Linked DNA regions of Labrys monachus. The protein of the gene in region 1 binds, or shares a complex with, the protein of each later gene. Links are inferred from orthologs where the notes say so. Each region holds a gene or a part of one and is shown on either strand. Other genes may lie near its edges.

Region 1 (11,704 bases):
CGTCGGGGCCTCGCTTCGACGACACCCGCGCCATGGATGATTGCGTTCGGCCATGCGCTTCCCGAGGCGAGATCGCGACGGGCTTCATGTTTCTGTCTCAGTCGAAATTTTCGGCAATACCGAGCTTGAAAGTGAAGATCGGGGACTCCCCTGGGCCCGTCACACGGCCGAGTCGGCCCGCGCGCAAATCACAGGCAATGCGTTGAAGTGGACCGCCGTCACCCTCGTGTCCACCGGCTACCTGCTCGTGACCGGCGGCTATTGGATCGTCTTTCGCGGATTGTGCCGGATATGCTGGCCATAGACCGGACGGCGGCAGAGCCGGCAGCGAGAACAGGGCGACGCGGCGCCTTTTCGCGCCTGCACGCGACGTCGAAAGAGACCAATCGTCGCCGTGGCCCATCGGATCAGGCTTCGCCGGCCGAACGAATCGGCGCGTCTTTCCGCTCGGTGCGGGCTATCGCTTCCCCTGACGACGACGGTCGTCGCCAAAGCCGGCAGTGGCGATGGGCGGCGAACGGCAGAAAATCAGCAGAGAACCGCTAAAAACGTCGCAAAAGCAAGGAAATGGCGGAGACGCAGGGATTCGAACCCTGGATACCCTTGTGGGGTATGCTCATTTAGCAAACGAGTGCCTTCAGCCTCTCGGCCACGTCTCCGTATGCTTTCCGATAGACAATCGCGTCCCTGCAATCAAGGCAAATTCGCAGGGCTCGCGGCGATGGCCTGTGCAAATCGCAGGCCTGGCGGCGGGCGCCGCGGGCGGGAGCGTCTTGTCCTTGCCGTAGGCCACGATCGTCGCGACAATCTTTCCAGGGAATCATCGCGGCATCTGCGCTATGGCAGGCCATGGAGAATGCCATGAACAACACGGGGAACCCGATTGCCGCGCCCGTCCCGAGCCGCGATATCGAGCGGCTGCTCGAGATCATGGCCGCGCTGCGCACGCCGGTCACCGGCTGCCCCTGGGACCTGGAACAGGATTTCGGCTCCATCGCCCCCTACACGATCGAGGAGGCCTATGAAGTCGCCGATGCGATCGAGCGCGGCGACATGGCCGATCTCAACGACGAACTGGGAGACCTCTTGCTGCAGGTGGTCTTCCATGCCCGCATGGCGCAGGAAAAGGGCCTGTTCGATTTCGGCGATGTCGTGAAGGCGATCACCACCAAGCTGATCCGCCGCCATCCGCATGTGTTCGGCGAAGCGCGGAGCCTGCCGCCGGACGCGGTCAAGCGACTTTGGGGTGAGATCAAGGCCGCCGAAAAGGCAGAGCGGGCTGCGAGAAGCCCTGCCCGGCCGTCCAGCGCGCTCGACGGCGTCCCGACCGCGATGCCGGCCCTCACCCGCGCGGTGAAGCTGCAGGAGAAGGCCGGCAAGGTCGGCTTCGACTGGAACGACATCCGCATGGTCCTCGCCAAGGTCCGCGAAGAGGCCGACGAGATCGAGGCCGCACTCGATGCGAGGGCGGACGATGCCGAAATCGCCGCGGAGATCGGCGATCTCCTTTTCGCCGTCGCCAATGTGGCGCGCCATGCCGGCGCGGACGCGGAAAGAGCCCTGCGCGGTGCCAACGCCAAATTCGAGCGGCGTTTTCACTTCATCGAGGACCGACTCGCCGAGCGCGGCGTCGAGCCGGGCGGCTCGACGCTGGAAGAGATGGACGGGTTGTGGGACGAGGCGAAGCGCGCGGGGCTGTGATGCCCGGCCGGTTCAGGAAAGGGCTCGCTCCGTCTGCCCCGCCGGCCGCAGAGCCACCTGGTCGCTGAGCACGCCCGGCTCGCTGGCGGCCACCTCGAATCCAGCCTGGCGCGCCAGGGGCTCGAAGCCCTCCAGACCGCGCGGAAACAGCTTGAACCGGCTGTTGGCGATCATGTCGCGCCGGGTCTTGTCGCCGCGCGTCACCGAACCCACCACGAGTTCGGCGCTGCGCAGCGCCCGGAGATTGCCGATGATGGCGCTGTCGTCGCCATATTCGAACAGGGCGCCTTCCGACGAGGCCGCCAGGAGCGCGCCGCCCGCGACCAACTCACGGACAAGTTCCTCGAGCGCAGCAAAGTCGTTCCAGTCGTAGAAGCGGTGCCCGAAGGTGACGTCCAATCCTTCGAGGGGGCAGCCCGGCGCCTGCAGCGCCGCGAGCGCATTGGCGCCGAAGAACGGACCCGCATCGTCGCCGTCGAGGACATGGATGGCGATCGGCCGCTCCAGCACCGACGCCCTGTCCCGCTTCAGCAGGATCAGGGCGTTGAGGCTGTCGATCGCCGGGCCGCCGCCGATATTGACGAGGTGCAGCGGCGCGCCGGCGGCGGCCGGCGCCCGCGCGATGCCGTCCGCCAGCATGCGGGCAACCTGCTGCGTCCTCAGACGCAGGAAGGTCACATGCGGCAGGGCGGCGAAGCGCCGGTCCGCGGGCCCGTCGAATGGCGGGGGCAGGTTTGCCGGTCCGAGCTTCAGCACATAGGTGCTCAGGCCGTCGAGATAGCTCCCGTCGGAGCCGAACATCGCCTGGGCCAGCAGCGATCGCCGCGCCAGCGCGCGAAGCATCGCCTTGACGACGAAGGCCGGGATCCATCGGCGGCCGCGATCGCCCTCGGCGACGGCTTTGTAGAGCCGCGCCATCGCCGGCGGATCTTCCGCAATGTGGAAACGCGGATCGGTGACGTCGATCACGGGGAGGCTGATGCCTTCCCGGGTCAGAGCGGTGGGCGGCGCCCGACGTCCCGATATCGCCGACGGGATTGGAGCCATGCCGGAGAGCCTTCCTTTTCCATCAAACGCAAAACGGAGTTCCGATCAGCCGGTTGCCCGGCCTGCAAGCGTTGCCGCGGCGGAACGCGCCCTCCTCCGCGTCGCAAGGGCCCGGCCGGCCGGGCGGTGCCTTCCGGATAAGGTCAGATCCGGCCGCCGTGCATAGCGGGCTTTTCCATCGTGCTCGGGCTGATTAACCCTCTTTCAAGCGGGCACCGCGCCGTCGAAGCGGAGGTAATTCCCACGCATAATATTCCATAACGCTACGTATAACATGATTTTACCCCGGCGCAAATGAGCTCTGGAGCAGATCAGAATTAGTATTAAGCATTGTGGCGGCACTTTGAGGCGAGCTGCCATCCTTATGACTCAATCTATACACACAGTTAATTTTCAGTAAACACGCCCTATCAGTATCGTTGCGTATGGGTACTCGGATGAACAGATTGCTTGGCTCGGCGCTGATCGGCGCCATCACGCTCAACGTTGCCGCATGCAGTTCCAGCCCCGGCGACCGCGCCCTCGGCGGTGCCGTCATCGGCGGCACCGCCGGCGCCCTCATCGGCGGCATGGTTTCGAGAGACTCCGGCACCGGCGCCCTTGTCGGCGGGGCGCTCGGCGCGGCGACCGGCGCGATCATCGGCGCGGCGACGACCCCTCGTCCCGCTCCTGCCGCCGACCAGTGCTCCCGCTGGGGCGCGGATGCCTATGGGCGCGAATATTGCGCAGGCTATTGACCGACGGTCGCGATCGAACGCGATCGCCGATCACGCGGCGCCGATGCGCGGTCAGCCGATCTTTCTGACGAAATCCGGCTCCGGCGGCCCGATCACGGTCAGCCCGAACCGCCGCCGGACCTGGTCGGCCCGGGCGGGCGCCACCCGTACCGTGACATGCGTCACGCCCTCCTCGTCGGTCTCCCGCTCGAGCACGTCGCAATTGTCGTGGAGCCAGGCGAGGCCTGCCCCGTCGGCGGGCGGAACATCGATGGTCAGGGTCAGCCGCCCGGCCGCGACCGCCGCCTCCACGCGTTCCAGCAGGTGGTCGACGCCCTCCCCCGTAATGGCGGAGACGACGACCGGCCTGCCGTCGCCATCCCGGCGCGACGCGGTGAGAAGCGCTTCGCGGGCCGGCGCATCGAGGAGGTCCACCTTGTTCCACACCTCGATGATGGCCCGCTCCGCATTCGTCTCGACGCCGAGGCCCTGCAGGATGTTCTGCACGTCGGCGGCCTGCGCTTCGGTATCCCCATGCGAGATGTCGCGGACATGCAGGATCACATCGGCCTCCAGCACCTCCTCGAGCGTGGCGCGGAAGGCGGCGACCAGCATGGTCGGCAATTCCGAGATGAAACCGACGGTATCGGAGAGGATGGCCTTGGTGCCGTGCGGCAGCTTCAGCGCGCGCAGCGTCGGGTCGAGCGTCGCGAACAGCATATCCTCGGCCAGGACCTCCGCCCGCGTCAGGCGGTTGAACAAGGTCGACTTGCCCGCATTGGTGTAGCCGACGAGCGCCACGATCGGATAGGGCACCTTTCGGCGGCTGGCGCGGTGGAGGGCGCGCGTGCGCTTGACCTGCTCCAGCTCACGCTCGAGCTTGACGATGCGGTCCTGCAGCAGGCGCCGGTCGGACTCGATCTGCGTTTCGCCAGGGCCGCCGAGAAAGCCGCCGCCGCCGCGCTGGCGTTCGAGATGGGTCCAGGAGCGGACGAGCCGCCCCTTCTGGTAGTTGAGATGGGCGAGTTCGACCTGGAGCGTGCCTTCCTTCGTGCGCGCCCGTCGGCCGAAGATTTCAAGGATCAGGCCGGTGCGGTCGATGACCTTGGCGCCCCACGCCTTTTCGAGATTGCGCTGCTGCACCGGCGAAAGGGCGCAGTCCATCAGCACCAGCGTGATCTCCTCGGCCTCGACGATCGCCTTGATCTCCTCGACCTTGCCCTTGCCGAGATAGGTCGACGGGCGGATCTCGGCGAGCGTCACCACCACCGAGCCGACGACGTTGAGGTCGATGGCGGCCGCCAGGCCTACGGCCTCCTCGCGCTTGGCCTCGGGCGAGCGCGCAGGGCCGCTCTCCGCGCTGCGATGGGACAGCACGGGGGCGACGACATAGGTCCGCGTGCCGGAAGCGACTTCCAGCTCATGCGCATCAATGCGATTCGCGGGGTCTTTGGGATTGCTTGATGTCAAAAGATGACTTTCCGGCGGGACGCGTCCCGCCGCCTCACGGCAAGAATCAGAGCTTGTCCGCTCCCTCGATCTCACCACCCTCGAAGAGCTGGACCGGGTGTCCCGGCATGATGGTGGAAATCGCGTGCTTATAGACGAGCTGCGAATGACCATCCCGGCGCAAAAGCACGCAGAAATTGTCAAACCAGGTCACCACGCCCTGCAGTTTCACGCCATTCACCAGAAAGATCGTGAGCGGGATCTTGTTCTTGCGGACATTGTTGAGAAACGTGTCCTGTAGATTTTGGGTGCGCTCAGCCGCCATAATACCCCCGAAACTCCTTTGACCGCGGTTTTCCCGCGTATCCAGCACATACAACCGGCTCAAGCCGGCAGCACGGGCCTTCTAACCAACATATATAGTCGACATGCTTGCTGCTCAGCGCAAGCAAAAGTTTACCTGTCGCTCCGCAGCGCTCCGCCTGATAGGCGTTGCACGATGGATAGGCAGCAAAACAACGGCGTGAATACGGCAGTGACCGGAAAAAAGATACATTTACACCGAATGCTCGGCGACTGAATGAAAATGAGCGCGCAGCTTCCGGGCAAGCGCGCCCGGCGTGCCGTCGCCGATCACCGTGTCGTCGATCTTCACCACGGGCATGACGACATTGGTCGCCGAGGTGACGAAGGCCTCCTTGGCGGCTTTCGCTTCGGCCACGGTGAAGGCCCTTTCGGTCACCACCATATTGTCGCGCCTGGCCAGATCCATCAGCGTGGTCCGCGTGATGCCGCGGAGGATGCCGGATTCCGCCGGCCGGGTGAGCAGCGTGTTTTCCGCCGTGACGATCCAGGCATTGCTGGATCCGCCCTCGGTGACGTAGCCCTGCTCGTCGAAGAACCATACTTCCTTGGCGCCCTGCTGCCTGGCCTTCTGTTTGGCGAGGACGTTCGGCAGCAGGCCCGTGGACTTGATATCGACGCGCTCCCAGCGGTTGTCGGGCAATGTGATGACGGCGATGCCGCTGGCCGCCCCCGCATCGCCCTTGGCGCGGTCGAGCGAACGGGCGATCACCACCAGCGTGGGCGGCGTGTCGGGAGAGGGAAAGAGGAAATCGCGCTTGGCGGCCCCGCGGCTGACCTGGAAATAGACCATGCCGTTCACGACGCGGTTGCGGCGAAGGGTCTCCCGCAGGACGACTTTCAAGGCATTCTCGGCCATCGGCATGCGGATGCTCAACTCCGACAGCGAGCGCTTGAGCCGGCCCATATGGCGGGTCTCGTCCACGAGCGCGCCGTCGCGCACCTCACAGACCTCGTAGACGCTGTCGGCGAACTGGAAGCCGCGATCCTCGACATGCACGCTGGCGTCGCGAAGCGGCACATAGACCCCGTTGACATAGGCAATTCGGCTCATGGCTATCCTGAAATCCTGGCTCTTCCGAAATTCCGGCCGTTCGCTTCCATTCGGCTGCGGGAGTTCCCGCCTGCATGCCGGGGATGTGCCGCAGTTTCAGCGCGCTGGCAATCGCCTATTGCCAGAAAGGCTCGCCTTGCGCAAAGCGCTTCCAGACCTTGTGCAGCTTGCCGGATCCGGCCAGCCTGTCACGCGCCTGCCAGCCGGCGATCAGTCCGGCGCCGCGGTGGAGGTCGAAACTGCTCGCCCCGTCCACCAGCACGGAAAGCAGCCCGCCGGTAGTGGCCGTATCGTTGGCGACGCCGAGGCTCTGCTGCAGCGCGGCGAGGCGGGCGAGATAGCGCTGGGCATCGTCTTCCGATTCGAAGACATTGCGGAAGAACTCGGCGGTGTAGCGCAGCTTCTTGAGCACCAGGCGCAGCTCGTGCTGGGCCACGGGCTGCAGCCGCTTGAAATGGGAGCCGGCCTTCAGCGACCGCCGGTGCAGCCGATCGAGGGCCTGGCGTGCGAAGCCGTCGGCGGTCTCCGCGAGGATGGTGAGCGAAGCGCTGGCGATGTCGTTGCGCCAGACCCGGCGCTCGATGGTGTGGCCGAGCATCAGAAGGAAGCGGTTGTAGCGCTGGCCGGCGAACAGCTCGCGCAGCGCGGCATAGCCCGAAAGGCGATGGGGCTCGACGCTTTGGCGCAGGGCATCGAACGCCGCACGGTCGGCGCAATGGGCTTCGATCTGCGGAACCGTATCGGTGACCAGCACGTCCCAATTGCGCACGGCGCCGAGCGCGGAAGCGAGCCATTTGGCCTCGCCGCCCAGGCGCTGGAGCGTGGGCGAGCCGATCTGCCGCTGCAGGATCGAGATCGCCGTCCGCATGCGCCGCAGCGCCACCCGCATCTGGTGGACGCCTTCGGGCGCCTTGCCCGCCTCGACGGCCGCCTGGTTGGCCACCATGTGCCGCCGGCAGTCGCCGAGCAGCTTGGAGACGATCTCGTCGATATTGTCGGACGCCGAAATGCTCGCCTTCGCCGAACGCGTTCCCTCGGCGGCGACGTCATAGGCGAGCTGATAGCCGCGATCGGCCTTTGTCAGCGTGCCGACGCGCAGCGGCGCGGAATCGAGCAGCGACAGGGCGATGTCGTAGAGCGCCACCGGATTGCCGCTCTTCAGCTCGATCTCGATTTCGCAGATCGCCTCGCGCCGGGTGCCGGCCTCGATCGAACCGCTGTCATAGGACAGCTCGATACTGGCCGAGGGCAGATCGACCATCTGGACCCGGCGGCGGAAACGCGTGGCGAACACCTGCTCCAGCACCGCATCGGTCACGCCCACGAGACCCGCGCCGATTTCATCGAGGGGCAGCAGGTCGAGATGCGGCGCGAAATCCGGCACGGCCACTTCCCATTCGTGGCGCGACAGCGGGTCCGTCCCGTCCACCGGGCGCTTGAGGGTCTGGATGAAGGTCTTGCCACTGCGCCGCACGCGCAGCGAGATGCCGTTCCGGAAGAGCTGGCGGTCCGGCGTGTCGTAATAGGCATTCTCGAACTTGCGGAAGACACCCCGGTTGCGGGCGTTCTGCGCGATGATCGGCACGTCGGCGAGACTGTCGAGCGTGCCTGCGGGCACGAGCAGCTTCAGCTCGATTTCCTTGTTCGCAGCAACCGGTGGCATCGGGGGGAGGACGGGATCGGCCGGATCAGAATTGACGCCTAATTGCACGATAGCGCTCCAGATCACGATAGTTCAAACCGCAGGCGGGCGATTGTGACGTTTCAATGAATTTCCGGACCTATGGCACAGCACCTTGTCACATACTACAGATCAGCCGGGCAAAAACGCACCGCCGGCATTGCCGGGCGATGCGTCTTCCGGGGGGTTACAGGCCGGATTCCTGGCTCGCGGCGAAGAGGCGATTGAGTTCGGAAACGCAGGCGGAAGCGCTCGCGCGGTCCAGCAGCGCGTCGTTGATGAGCTCGGATGCGGCATGCTGGAAGGGCATGTAGCCGTCGTGGCGGGGCCGTACCCAGGCCGCTTCCAGCGTTGCGCGGGTATCCCGGTAGAAATCATGGGTATCGGCGTTGATGCCGGCGTCCCTCCAGGCGAGGTCATGGCCCGGCTGCCCGCCGGATCGCGCGAAGATGCCTTCCTGCACCGCGCCGCTGGCGATGAAATAGGCAAAATCGAGCGCGGCCTGCGGATGCTGCGTGCGCGCGGAAACGGCAATGCCGGTCCCCCCGAGCGCCGAGCCCCGCGGCGGGAGATCGCCGTCGACAGGTATATCGCCGAAGCCCACGCGATGGGCGCGGAAGCCGTCGCGGGCATAGGGCACATAGCCATAGGTCAGCGGCACGCAATCGATGCCGGCATCGGCGGCGGCCATGTCTTCGAGCACGGCGATCGGATCCTGCTCGAAATTGCGGGGGTCGACGAGTGCGGCGAGCGTCCGCAGGCGTTCGAGGACGGCAACGCCCGTCGCCGGCCCGATCAGCAGGGGTCCCGCGTCGTGGCAGGGCTCGCCGATATGGGCCGCCAGCGTGTAGAACGACATCAGCGAATGCGGCGGACGCAGCGGGATGGCGACCCGGCCCTGCCGCGCCAACGCCATCACGTCGTCCCATCGGCGCACCGCGCGGCCGAGGCGGTCCGGCCGATAGGCCTGCACCTGCGCCGCCGCGTCGATCGGAAAGGCCCATTGCCGGCCCTGCCAGGTGTAGCTGTCATAGGACTTGCCGACGCTGCCCGCCCGCAGCGCGGCGCGCTCGGCTTCGCGGCCCGGCACGTCGAGCGGCAGCAGGCATTTCTCATGCGTGATCTGCCCGACATGGGGATGGTCGATCACGATGAAATCGTAGCGCGCGGCGAGGTCCTCGACCGGATAGGATTCGAAATCCTGCAGGGAGCGCTTGTCCCAGGCGATCTCGACGCCGGTCCGCTCCTTCCAGGTTGCGGAGACCGCGACCATGGGATCATAGCCACGCGGATGGCTCCACGTCATGCCCTGCAGCTTGATGCTCATTCCCTGACTTTCCACCTGTTCTTCCTCGGGGATTGTCTCGTTTCCCGTGGGATTATCTGCGAAGCGCCACCGCGTGCCGCATCGCGTCCGGGATGACATCGCATTCAGAGGCGATCGCCTCGCCCCATGCGGGAAGAGCCGAGAGCCGGCGTCCCCTCCCGCATGGCGAGGATGCGAAAGACGCCGTTCAGGCCGACCACCCGCCGTCGATGACGTGGACCTGTCCGGTGGTGTAGGTCGCCCCGGCGAGATAGACGACGAGATCGGCGATTTCCTCCGGCTGGCCGATACGGCCGATCGGCTGGCGGGCGATGAAGGCCTTGCGCGCGGCTTCATAGTCGCCCGTCGCTTCCAGGCGCTCGCGCAGGGACGGGCTTTCGACCGTGCCGGGAGCGATGGCGTTGCAGCGGATGCCCTTGCTGACATAGTCGGCGGCGACCGACTTGGTGATGCCGACGACGGCCGCCTTCGAGGCCTGGTAGGCGAAGCGGTTCGGCACGCCCTTCACGCTCGAGGCGAGCGACGCCATGTTGATGATGCTGCCATCCCCCTTTTCCAGCATGCCCGGCAGGAAGGCGCGGATCATGCGGAACATCGCGGTGACGTTGAGGTCGAACGCGAAGTTCCAGTCCTTCTCGCTGCACTCCAGGATGGTGCCGCCATGCACGACGCCGGCGCAGTTGAAGAGGATGTCGACATCCTTGGCGTGGAGATGGGCGAAGGAGGCGATGGCATCCGGCGACAGGACGTCCAGACGGGCGACCGTGACGCCTTCGATGGCGGCAAGGTCCGCCAGCTTGTCGTCGGCGATATCGGTCGCGATCACGCGCGCGCCGGCGCGGGCGAGCGCTTCCACCGAGGCCCGCCCGATGCCCTGGGCAGCCGCCGTGACCAGCGCGGTCTTGCCCTTCAAGGAAAGAGTCATCTCCATTCTCCGTCTTATGATTTCGATTCAAACCGATAGAGTATCGGGCGATTTGCGTTGTACGAGCAGGATGTGATCGGCAGCAAGGACGACTTCGTCACGCTGGTTGATCACCTCGCAGCGTTCGATCACCCTGCCCTGGCCGGGCCGCTTGGGATCGTCCTCCTTGGCGAAGACGGTTACGCGCGTGCGGGTGGTGTCGCCGATGAAGACCGGGCGCACGAAGCGAAGGCGGTCATAGCCATAGGAAAATGCCACGGGATTGATCAGCGTCGCGGTGAGGCCGATCCCGACGGCGAATACCAGCGTGCCGTGTGCGATGCGCTGGCCGAAGGCCGAATCCTTCATGAATTCGGCGTCCATGTGGTGGGGAAAGAAATCCCCGGTATGGCCGGCGTGGACGACGATATCGGTCTCGGTGATGGTGCGGCCTGTGGTCAGGCGCACATGGCCGAGCTGGTAGTCCTCGAAATGGACGGTCTGTTCGGCCATCGTTTCCTCACGGACGGGGAGCAAGGGGCGTCGCCGGCGCGGCGCTGGACGCGAAGGCCGCCTCGACCAGCGCCATGGTGGACCAGGCATCCTCGAGCGAGGCGGCGAGTTCGGCGTCCTCCCCCGAAGCGAAGCGCTGGAGATTGGCCATGCGCCCGACGAAGGCGTCGGGGAACCAGCCGCCCGTCAGCGGCACCTGCACCCAATCGGCCTCGCCCTTCGGTCGCAGCCAGACCTCGTCGGGTTCGCCGCGGGGATAATCGAGCAGCAGGCCTAGCTTGACATGCGCGGCGCCCTCGGTGCCGTCGAAGCGGAACTCGGCCACCTGGTTGCGCCGCCCGAAGGCATGGTTGTGGTTGATCGACAGGGTACAGCGGACGTCATCACCATAATCGAGGATCGCCGAGGTCCGCGTCTGCGCCATCTCGGAGGCGGGATGGCCGATGGTCTTGGCGTGCACGCCGGCGGGGTCGCCGAGGAAGGAGCGGATCAGATCCAGATAATGGATCGAATGCACGGCGATCTCGACGCGCGGCATGCCTTTGAGGAAGGCGAACAAATGCCAGGGCGTGTCGATGGCAAGATGGACCTCGACGTCGACGAGCCTGCCGAGCAGGCCGCGCGCCACGGCATCCTGCACCGCCAGCATCATCGGCGAGAAGCGGAGCTGGAAGTTGACGGCGGCCTTCAGGCCCTTGGCCCGCGCCAGTTGGAGGATCGCGGTGGCTTCGGCGAGATCGCGCCCCATCGGCTTCTGCAGCAGCACGGCCGCACCGTCCGGCAGCCGCCGCAGCACGTCGAGATGGGCGCCGGGCGGCGTAGCGAGATCGAATACCGCGTCCGGAACGGCGGTCGCCTCGTCGAGGCTGCCGAACACCCGTTCGACGCCGAAATCGGCGGCGACCCTTTCGGCCCGGGCCGGATCGAGGTCGAACAGGCCGGCGATCGG
Region 2 (7,880 bases), 3.4 Mb from region 1 along the record:
CTGGTCGAGCTGAGCGGCAGCGAGCTCGAGGCCGCGCTCGAAAACGGCCTGTCGCAGATCGAGCACCATGCGGGACGCTTTCCGCAGGTCTCCGGCATCGCCCTCGTTGCCGATCCCCGGGCGCCCGCCGGCCACCGCCTCCTCTCGGTCGACATCGGCGGCCGGCCCCTCGATCCCGCAGGGCGCTACAAGGTCGGCTCCAACAATTTCATGCTTGCGGGCGGCGACGGCTATGCGAGCCTCGCCGCCGGCCGCGTGCTGGTCGGCGCCACCGACGGCAGGCTGCTCGCCAACGAGGTGATGGCCTATGTGCGCGGGAAGGCCACCGTCACCACCGGCATCGAAGGCCGGATCGTCCTGAAGCCGTGAGGCCTCGCCAGGCGGGCCTACTGCCTGGCCACGGCGGCATGGCCCGGCGGCGGAGCCAGCCGGCGCGGCGCGGGGGAGGCCGAGAGCAGCGGCGCCACGATGATGTCGGCGAGCCTTTCGGTGTCGCCGTCGAAGCCGTGGCCGCCCGCCTGCGGCACGATGGCGAAATCCGGCCGCGCCGCGGCGAGAGCGGGACAGGCCATCGCCGCCATCCTGTCGTCCTTGCCGTAGATGCACTGCACGTTCGGCGCGTCGATGCGGGCGGCTTCGGGCAGCAGCGGGGTCTCGTTGGGATAGTCGTCGTCGCTGAGCTCGATGCGCATGTCGGTCACCGGCGCGATCGACAGCAGCGAGACCACCGCGACGATGCGCTTGGTGCTCGCCGGCAGGCGGTTATAGACCAGCGGCAGCGCATCGCCGCCGAAGGAATAGCCGACCAGCGCGATCCGCTCCACCGGCCAGGTGGCGCGGAAATGCCGGATCACCCGTCGCAGGTCGGTCGCGACGTCGCGGGGATCCCGCTTGGCCCAGAAATAGCGGCGCGAGTCGATCGTCACCACGCCGATGCCGCGCTCGGCCAGGGCGGCGGCGAGATCGCGGTTGAGCGGCCCCATGCCGCCGTCGCCGGTCAGCACGACGGCGAGGCGGCGCGGGGGCTGCGCCGGCTCGGAGACATAGAGCGGGAGGTCGGCGAGATCGCCCGGCCCGTGCGGCCCGGCATCCCTGCCCAGCGCCTCGGCCGCATCGCTCGCCGCATCGTCGTCGCCGTCCTCGATCTCGCGCAGCGCCTGGAGGCCGGAGGTCGCCGCCGCGCCGGCATCGGCGCTGACCAGCGCCTTCGCATCGACGGCGCAGGCCGATACCGCGTCCGGCGTCATCTGCCGCGAATGCAGGGCGATCACCCCGGCGAGCCGGTGCGCCTTCGCCTCCAGCGCCAGGGCCCGGGCCGCGTCGCTGCCGAGGCCGGCGCCGGCGAGCACCGGCGTGATATAGGGCGCGATGTCCTGCTCGCGCTCGACATGCAGGGTGACGTTCTCGACCCGCAGGGCAAGTTCGGTGCAGCTCATCGCCCGGCCCAGGCTGGTATAGTGCCGCCCGGCCGGCCAATTGAGGCCGATGACGAGATCGCCGCGATGCTGGAACTCCACCGCGAGCGTGCTCTCCTCCCGTCCGAAGCCGTCGGCATCCGACAGGAGGACGATGACGCTCTTGGGCTTTGCGAAGGGCTTGAACAGCCGGACATCGCCGAAGACCGGATCGATCGCCTTGGAAGGCCCGGCCTGCACCGCCGAAAACGGCATCATCGCGATCACGAACGCCGACAGGATCCCGAACGAACGCATTGGCCACCTGATGCCGCGGACGAGCGCCAGACCAGAGGAATTCGTCTTGGGGCCGCGGTCTCCCCTCAACCTAGGTAGCGATTGTTGCGAAGTCGAGGCCGCCGGGCGCGGCCCTCATCACTTCGGATTGAAGGAAAGCCGCATTCGCGTGATCGGGATAGTTCATATTCCCGATGCCGCTCGCGGCTTTGCTTAGCCAGGATCGCCTTCCCGCATGGCCCGACTTCCTGCACCACTCTCGCTTTCTCGCCAATCTCGGTTGTAAGAGTTGAGACTGGGGCTATTGTCGATCCATGGAACACGCATCGCTCGTCGCCTTTCTGAAGGGTGATCTCACACCGGAGGCCTTCGGTCGAGAGATAGAGGCTGAGGTCCATGCCTGCGATCAGGGCTGCAAATCTGAGGGCGTGGGATACATTATTATCACCGATGGCCCAGCGGAAGTGGTTACCCGCGACCACGCGAGAAGGCTCCTTCAGGCCCTGCTCGTGAACCGGCTGTCTTTTCTCGCAGCGAACTATACCGCCGAATGCCTGATCATGAGTGATGACTTCGAGTTTGCCGATGCAGCGGTCACAGCGGCGATAGCGCTCGTAGCGGATGACAGCAGATCTCCGACGTCGGAAGAGACCGAAGTCGCTCTCGCGGCATTGGACTGAGCGCGACGTCGCTGCGCCGGCAAACAAGCAATTCGTCCATGCCGCCTATCGCTGCGACAGCACGACCGCGCCGAGGATGAGGGCGCCGCCGACGATCTGGTCGAGGTTCATCGCCTCGCCGAAGATCAGGAAGGCGAGCGCCGCCGAGAGGATCGGGTGCGAGAGCAGGATGACAGCCACGACGCTCGCCGGCAGGCGGCCGATGCCGACGGCGCTCAGGCCCTGGCCGAGCACCTGGCAGACCAGGCCGAGCGCCACCACCGCCGCCCAATTGCTCCAGCCCTGCGGCCAGAACCGGCCGTCCCCGCCGGCGGCCGACAGGCCGAGCAGCACGATGCCGGCCATGACGGTCGAGACCAGCGTCACGTCGGCCGCGCCGCGCGTCCTGCGCGCCACGCGCAGCGCCACCAGATAGAAGGCATAGGTCAGCGCCGAGCCGACGGCGAACACGTCCCCGAGCCGCATGGCGAAGCCCGAGCGATAGGCGCTGCTGGTGACGACGATGCCGATGACCGCGACAAGGAGCGCACCCAGCGCCGCAGGGCGGAGGCGGTCGCCCAAAAGGACGAAGCCCGCCGCCACCGAGACGACCGGCGCGAGGTTGGAGATGAAGCTGGCATTGGCGACCGAGGTCAGCGGCAACGCCGCATGGTAGCAGACGAGGTCGAAGGCGAACGCCACCCCGGCGAGGAGCGCCGCCAGCAGCCCGGGACGGGCGAGGCCCGACACGCGGCCGGGCTGCCGCTCGGCCCGCGACCACAGGATCAGCACCGGCAAGGCGAAGACAAGCCGCCAGAAGGCGCTCGCGGCCGGATCGAGGCCGGCGAAGCGGATCAGGATCGGCGACCAGGCGATCGCCATCACCGCGCCGGCCATGGCGCCGAGGGCCGCCGAATCCCGGGGCAGGCGCGCCTGTCCGCCGCTCATGGCAGCCGCGGTCGGTGTGAGTTCGCGCATGGGGCCGGCTCGCAGGTCGTGTGGCTGGAAAATTCTTGGCCGCAACCATAAAGCGTACTTTTAATAGCGTGAAACGAATGTATTATATGGTTCGATATCATTTTATTATGGATTGAACCGATGCGGCATTTCGATACCGACAGCCTGGAAACCCTGGTGACGATTGTCGATCGCGGCGGCTTCACCGCCGCCGGCGCCTCGCTCGGCAAGACGCAGGCCGCCGTCAGCGTCATCGTCTCGCGCATGGAGGCGCGCATCGGCAAGCGCCTGCTCGAACGCTCGCGCAAGGGCGTCACGCCCACCCTCGCCGGCGAGATCCTGATCGGCTATGCCCGGCGCATCCTCAGCCTGGAGGACGAGGCCCTGGCCGCCATCGGCGGCGACGAGGCCGAGGGCCGGGTGCGCCTCGCCGTGCCCGACGATTTCGTCGACATGATGCTGACGCCGCTGATCGGCGCCTTCTCGCGGCGCTTTCCGCGCGTGCAGCTGGAAATGCGCTGCGACCTGTCCTTCCGGCTCGAGCCGATGCTGGAACGCGGCGAGGTCGATCTCGCCATCGTCACCCGCGATCCGGTGCGGCCGGTCGGCGAATTGCTGCGGCACGAGCCGCGGGCCTGGTGCGCGGCGCGCGACCATCGCCCCGAATTGATCGATCCCCTGCCGCTCGCCATGTTCCCCGAGGGATGCCGCTGCCGGCCGTCCGCTTTGGCGGCGCTCGATGCGATCGGTAAGCCCTGGCGCATCGCCTATACGTCGAGCCACATGCCCGGCATCCATTCCGCCGTCAGCGCCGGCATGGCGGTCACCATCCTCGGCGTCTCCTCGATCCCCAAGGAATGGCGGCGCCTGGAGGAGGCTGACGGCTTTCCGGAGCTGCCGCCGCTCGACATCGCGCTCATTGTGCCGGACGCGGCGAGCGTCGCCACCCGGCGCTTCGCCGCCTTCCTGCGCGAAGCGATCCTGCAGCAGCCTTCGCTCGCCGCCTGATCAGGCCACGAAGGTCGCGCCGCTGATCCGCCCGGCCCGGACGGACAGGAGGAAGGCCGCGGCGTCGGCGAGGGCGCCGGCATCCTCTGTGGCGGGGGCCAGCAGGTTGACGCGGACGCTCCGCGTCGAAAGCTCCTCGGAAAAACGCCGCGCCATCTCGCCGAGCGCCGCCCGCGCCGCATAGGCCGGCCAGTCTTCCCCGGCCTCGCGGCGTCCGGCGAGCAGCAGCACGCTGCCGGCGGCGGCGATCACCGGCGCCGCCGCCTCGATCGCCTCGGCGGTGTGCCCGACATTGAGGGCGAGCGCCGCCTGCCAGGCAGCGCGCTCCTCGCCCGCGCCGGGCGCCATGCCGGCGTTGCAGACGAGGCCGTCGAGCCGCCCGAAGATCTCCACCACGCTGGCGATGAAGGCCGCGGCCTCGCCGGCGACCGCAAGGTCGCAGGCATAGGCGAGGCAGCGCCCGCCATGGGCCTCGATCGCGGCATGGGCGGCGGCGAGTTCGCCCGCAGACCGCGCCGCCACCGCCACGGCCGCACCCTCGGCCGCCAGACGCTCGGCCACCTTCAGGCCCAGGCCGCGCGAGGCGCCCGTCACGGCGATCACCTTGCCGGCCAATTCGAGATCCATGCCACGCCTCCCTGTGTCACGAGAGTGTCAGATGGCCGGAGCGAGGGCAACATCCCGCCTGCCGAACCCAGGGCAACGCGTTCAGGTTCATTTTCAACGGCCATCATGTCCGTCATCCCCGGCGAGCGAAGCGAGGAAAGGGGATCCATGACGGAGGGTGGCGTCCTGGCCCATGGATCCTCTTTCCTCGCCGAGGATGACGGTGCATTGCCGGGCAGCCCCGCCCCTCGCCGCATTTCCGGCCGCCGAACGCCCCGAAATTTTCGGGCCGCTTCCGGGGACCTTCGCCGTCCCCGAGCGTTAAATCAGCACATCGAGGGCCCGCAAGCGGCGGGCCGATGCGCCCCACGCACCATTGCTCCATTTCGAGAGGCCCCGCATGGCCAGTTTCCGCCAATCCGACAAACAGACCAAGGCCCAGTTCGCCGACGCGGCCGTCCTTCGCGGCGAAGGGGGCGAGACGCATCAGGTCGCCGGCAAAGACGTGCCCGTGCTGACGACGCAGCAGGGCGTCCCCGTATCGGACGACCAGAATTCCCTGAAGATCGGCCCGCGCGGACCCGCCCTCCTGGAGGATTTCCATTTTCGCGAGAAGATCTTCCATTTCGACCATGAGCGCATCCCCGAGCGCGTGGTGCATGCGCGCGGCTTCGGGGCCCACGGCTTTTTCGAAGCCTATGAATCGCTTGCGGACGTGACCTCGGCCGACCTCTTCCAGCGCGCCGGCGAGAAGACGCCGGTGTTCGTGCGCTTCTCCACGGTGGCGGGCAACAAGGGCTCGGCCGACCTCGCACGCGACGTGCGCGGCTTTGCCGTGAAGTTCTACACCAAGGAAGGCAATTGGGATCTCGTCGGCAACAACATACCCGTCTTCTTCATCCAAGATGCCATCAAATTCCCCGATCTCATCCACGCCGCCAAGCAGGAGCCCGACCGCGGCTTTCCGCAGGCGCAGACGGCGCATGACAATTTCTGGGACTTCATGTCCCTGATGCCCGAAACCATGCATATGGCGCTGTGGATCATGTCGGACCGCGCCATCCCGCGCTCGTTCCGCTTCATGGAAGGGTTCGGCGTCCACACCTTCCGCTTCGTCGATGGCAAGGGCAAGTCGACCTTCGTGAAATTCCACTGGAAGCCCAAGCTCGGCATGCAGTCGGTGGTCTGGAACGAGGCGCTGAAGATCAACGGCGCCGACCCCGATTTCCATCGCCGCGACCTCTGGGACGCGATCCAGACCGGCAATTTTCCGGAATGGGAACTCGGCCTCCAGCTCTTCGACGACGATTTCGCCGACAGCTTCGAGTTCGACGTGCTCGACGCCACCAAGCTCATTCCCGAGGAGCGCGTGCCGATCCGCCGCGTCGGCCGCCTCGTCCTCGACCGCACGGTCGACAATTTCTTCGCCGAGACGGAGCAGGTCGCCTTCCACACCGGCAATATCGTGCCGGGCATCGACTTCACCAACGATCCCCTGCTCCAGGGCCGCAACTTCTCCTATCTCGATACGCAGCTGAAGCGCCTCGGCAGCCCCAACTTCACGCATCTGCCGATCAACGCGCCGAAATGCCCCTTCCACACCCTGCAGCAGGACGGCCACATGGCCTTCCACAATCCGAAGGGACGGGCGAACTACGAGCCGAATTCCTGGGGCGGGGCGATGGGCGGCCCGCGCGAGGATCCGGACAGGGGCTTCCGCAGCTTTCCGGCGCCCGAGGCGGGCGACAAGCGGCGCGTCAGGGGCGAACTCTTCGCCGACCACTACAGCCAGGCCCGCCAGTTCTATGTCAGCCAGACGCCGGTCGAGCAGACGCACATCCAGGACGCCTTCGTGTTCGAGCTGAGCAAGGTCGAGACGCCCGCCATCCGCGCGCGCATCGTCTCGCATCTGATCAACATCCATCCCGATCTCGCCAGGAGCGTGGCCGAGGGGCTGGGGCTGAAGGACATGCCGAAGGCGGCGCAGCCGGCCCGCAAGGTGATCGAGGACCTGCCGCCCTCGCCGGTGCTGAGCATCGTCGCGAACGGGCCGAAGAGCTTCAGGGGCCGCAAGCTCGGCGTGCTGGTGAGCGACGGCGCCGACGCCGGCCTGCTCGACGCGCTGACCGCGGCCGCCGAAGCCCAGGGCGCGGTGGTCGAGCTCGTGGCGCCGCGCGTCGGTGGGGTGGCTCTCGGCGACGGCAGCCTGCGTCCCGCCAGGCAGAAGATCAATGGCGGCCCCTCGGTGCTCTACGACGCCGTCGCGGTCCTTCTCTCGGCAGAGGGTGCGAAAACGCTTCTCAACGAGGCCACCGCCAAGGATTTCGTCAGCGACGCCTTCGCGCATGCCAAGTTCATCGCCTTCTCGGCTGCAGCCCAGCCGCTTTTGGACAAGGCCGGCGTCCTGCCCGACGGCGGCTGCCTCGCGCTGAAGACGCCCGACGACGCCAAGCGCTTCGTCGCCCTGTGCGGCGAACTGCGGTTCTGGGAACGCGAAGCCAAAGTCCACGCGGTGTGACGGCACCGCGAACGAGGAATGGAGCGGCGGACAGCGGCGCCGCTCCGGGCGAGACGAAGCCGGCGCTCGACGGGCGCCGGCGCGGCCTCGGCGCTACTGCATCAGCCGGGGCACGCTGCCGCTGAGGCCGGCGGCCTCCTTGATGAAGAAGCGCTTGGCCATCGGCAGCCGTTCGACCAGGCCGAGACCGACGTCGCGCACCAGGCGCAGCGGGTCGAGATCGTTCGAGAACAGGCGGTTGAGCCCGTCGGTGACGAGGCCCATCGACACGGTGTCGAAGCGGCGCCAGCGCTGGTAGCGTGCCAGCACGTCCGGCGCGCCGATATCGAGCCCGAGCGTCGCCGCGTCGATGATGCATTCGGCCAGCGCCGCGGCATCGCGTATGCCGAGATTGAGCCCCTGCCCGGCGATCGGATGCACGATATGGGCGGCGTCGCCGAC

Evidence for each region.
Region 2: the proteins of hfq (region 1) and katE are in contact, whole or in part, in a crystal structure (PDB 3VU3), measured with the Escherichia coli proteins. The link is inferred for Labrys monachus from one-to-one orthologs.

Annotation. Positions count from the first base shown.
Region 1 is NZ_JAUSVK010000001.1:4,026,871-4,038,574, forward strand. Bases 3,610-6,549 are described here. They hold hfq (RNA chaperone Hfq), read right to left. Parts: upstream 5,239-6,549; coding sequence 4,981-5,238; downstream 3,610-4,980. Other genes in these bases: hflX (GTPase HflX), read right to left, coding at 3,610-4,934; J3R73_RS18400 (D-amino-acid transaminase), read right to left, coding at 5,470-6,330; J3R73_RS18405 (CYTH and CHAD domain-containing protein), read right to left, coding at 6,446-6,549. Outside these bases: mazG (nucleoside triphosphate pyrophosphohydrolase), read left to right, coding at 862-1,701; J3R73_RS18380 (hypothetical protein), read right to left, coding at 1,714-2,748; J3R73_RS18385 (YMGG-like glycine zipper-containing protein), read left to right, coding at 3,186-3,485; more of hflX, read right to left, coding at 3,537-3,609; more of J3R73_RS18405, read right to left, coding at 6,550-8,041; J3R73_RS18410 (extracellular solute-binding protein), read right to left, coding at 8,199-9,338; J3R73_RS18415 (SDR family oxidoreductase), read right to left, coding at 9,526-10,263; J3R73_RS18420 (MaoC/PaaZ C-terminal domain-containing protein), read right to left, coding at 10,291-10,755; J3R73_RS18425 (Gfo/Idh/MocA family protein), read right to left, coding at 10,763-11,704. UniProt on the Escherichia coli protein: RNA chaperone that binds small regulatory RNA (sRNAs) and mRNAs to facilitate mRNA translational regulation in response to envelope stress, environmental stress and changes in metabolite concentrations.
Region 2 is NZ_JAUSVK010000001.1:626,710-634,589, reverse strand. The notes cover bases 4,909-7,880. They hold katE (catalase), read left to right. Parts: upstream 4,909-5,321; coding sequence 5,322-7,439; downstream 7,440-7,880. Other genes in these bases: J3R73_RS02720 (ubiquinone biosynthesis hydroxylase), read right to left, coding at 7,533-7,880; J3R73_RS02730 (SDR family NAD(P)-dependent oxidoreductase), read right to left, coding at 4,909-4,942. In the rest of the region: J3R73_RS02755 (bifunctional metallophosphatase/5'-nucleotidase), read left to right, coding at 1-369; J3R73_RS02750 (AcvB/VirJ family lysyl-phosphatidylglycerol hydrolase), read right to left, coding at 387-1,712; J3R73_RS02745 (hypothetical protein), read left to right, coding at 2,006-2,371; J3R73_RS02740 (DMT family transporter), read right to left, coding at 2,417-3,328; J3R73_RS02735 (LysR substrate-binding domain-containing protein), read left to right, coding at 3,449-4,315; more of J3R73_RS02730, read right to left, coding at 4,316-4,908.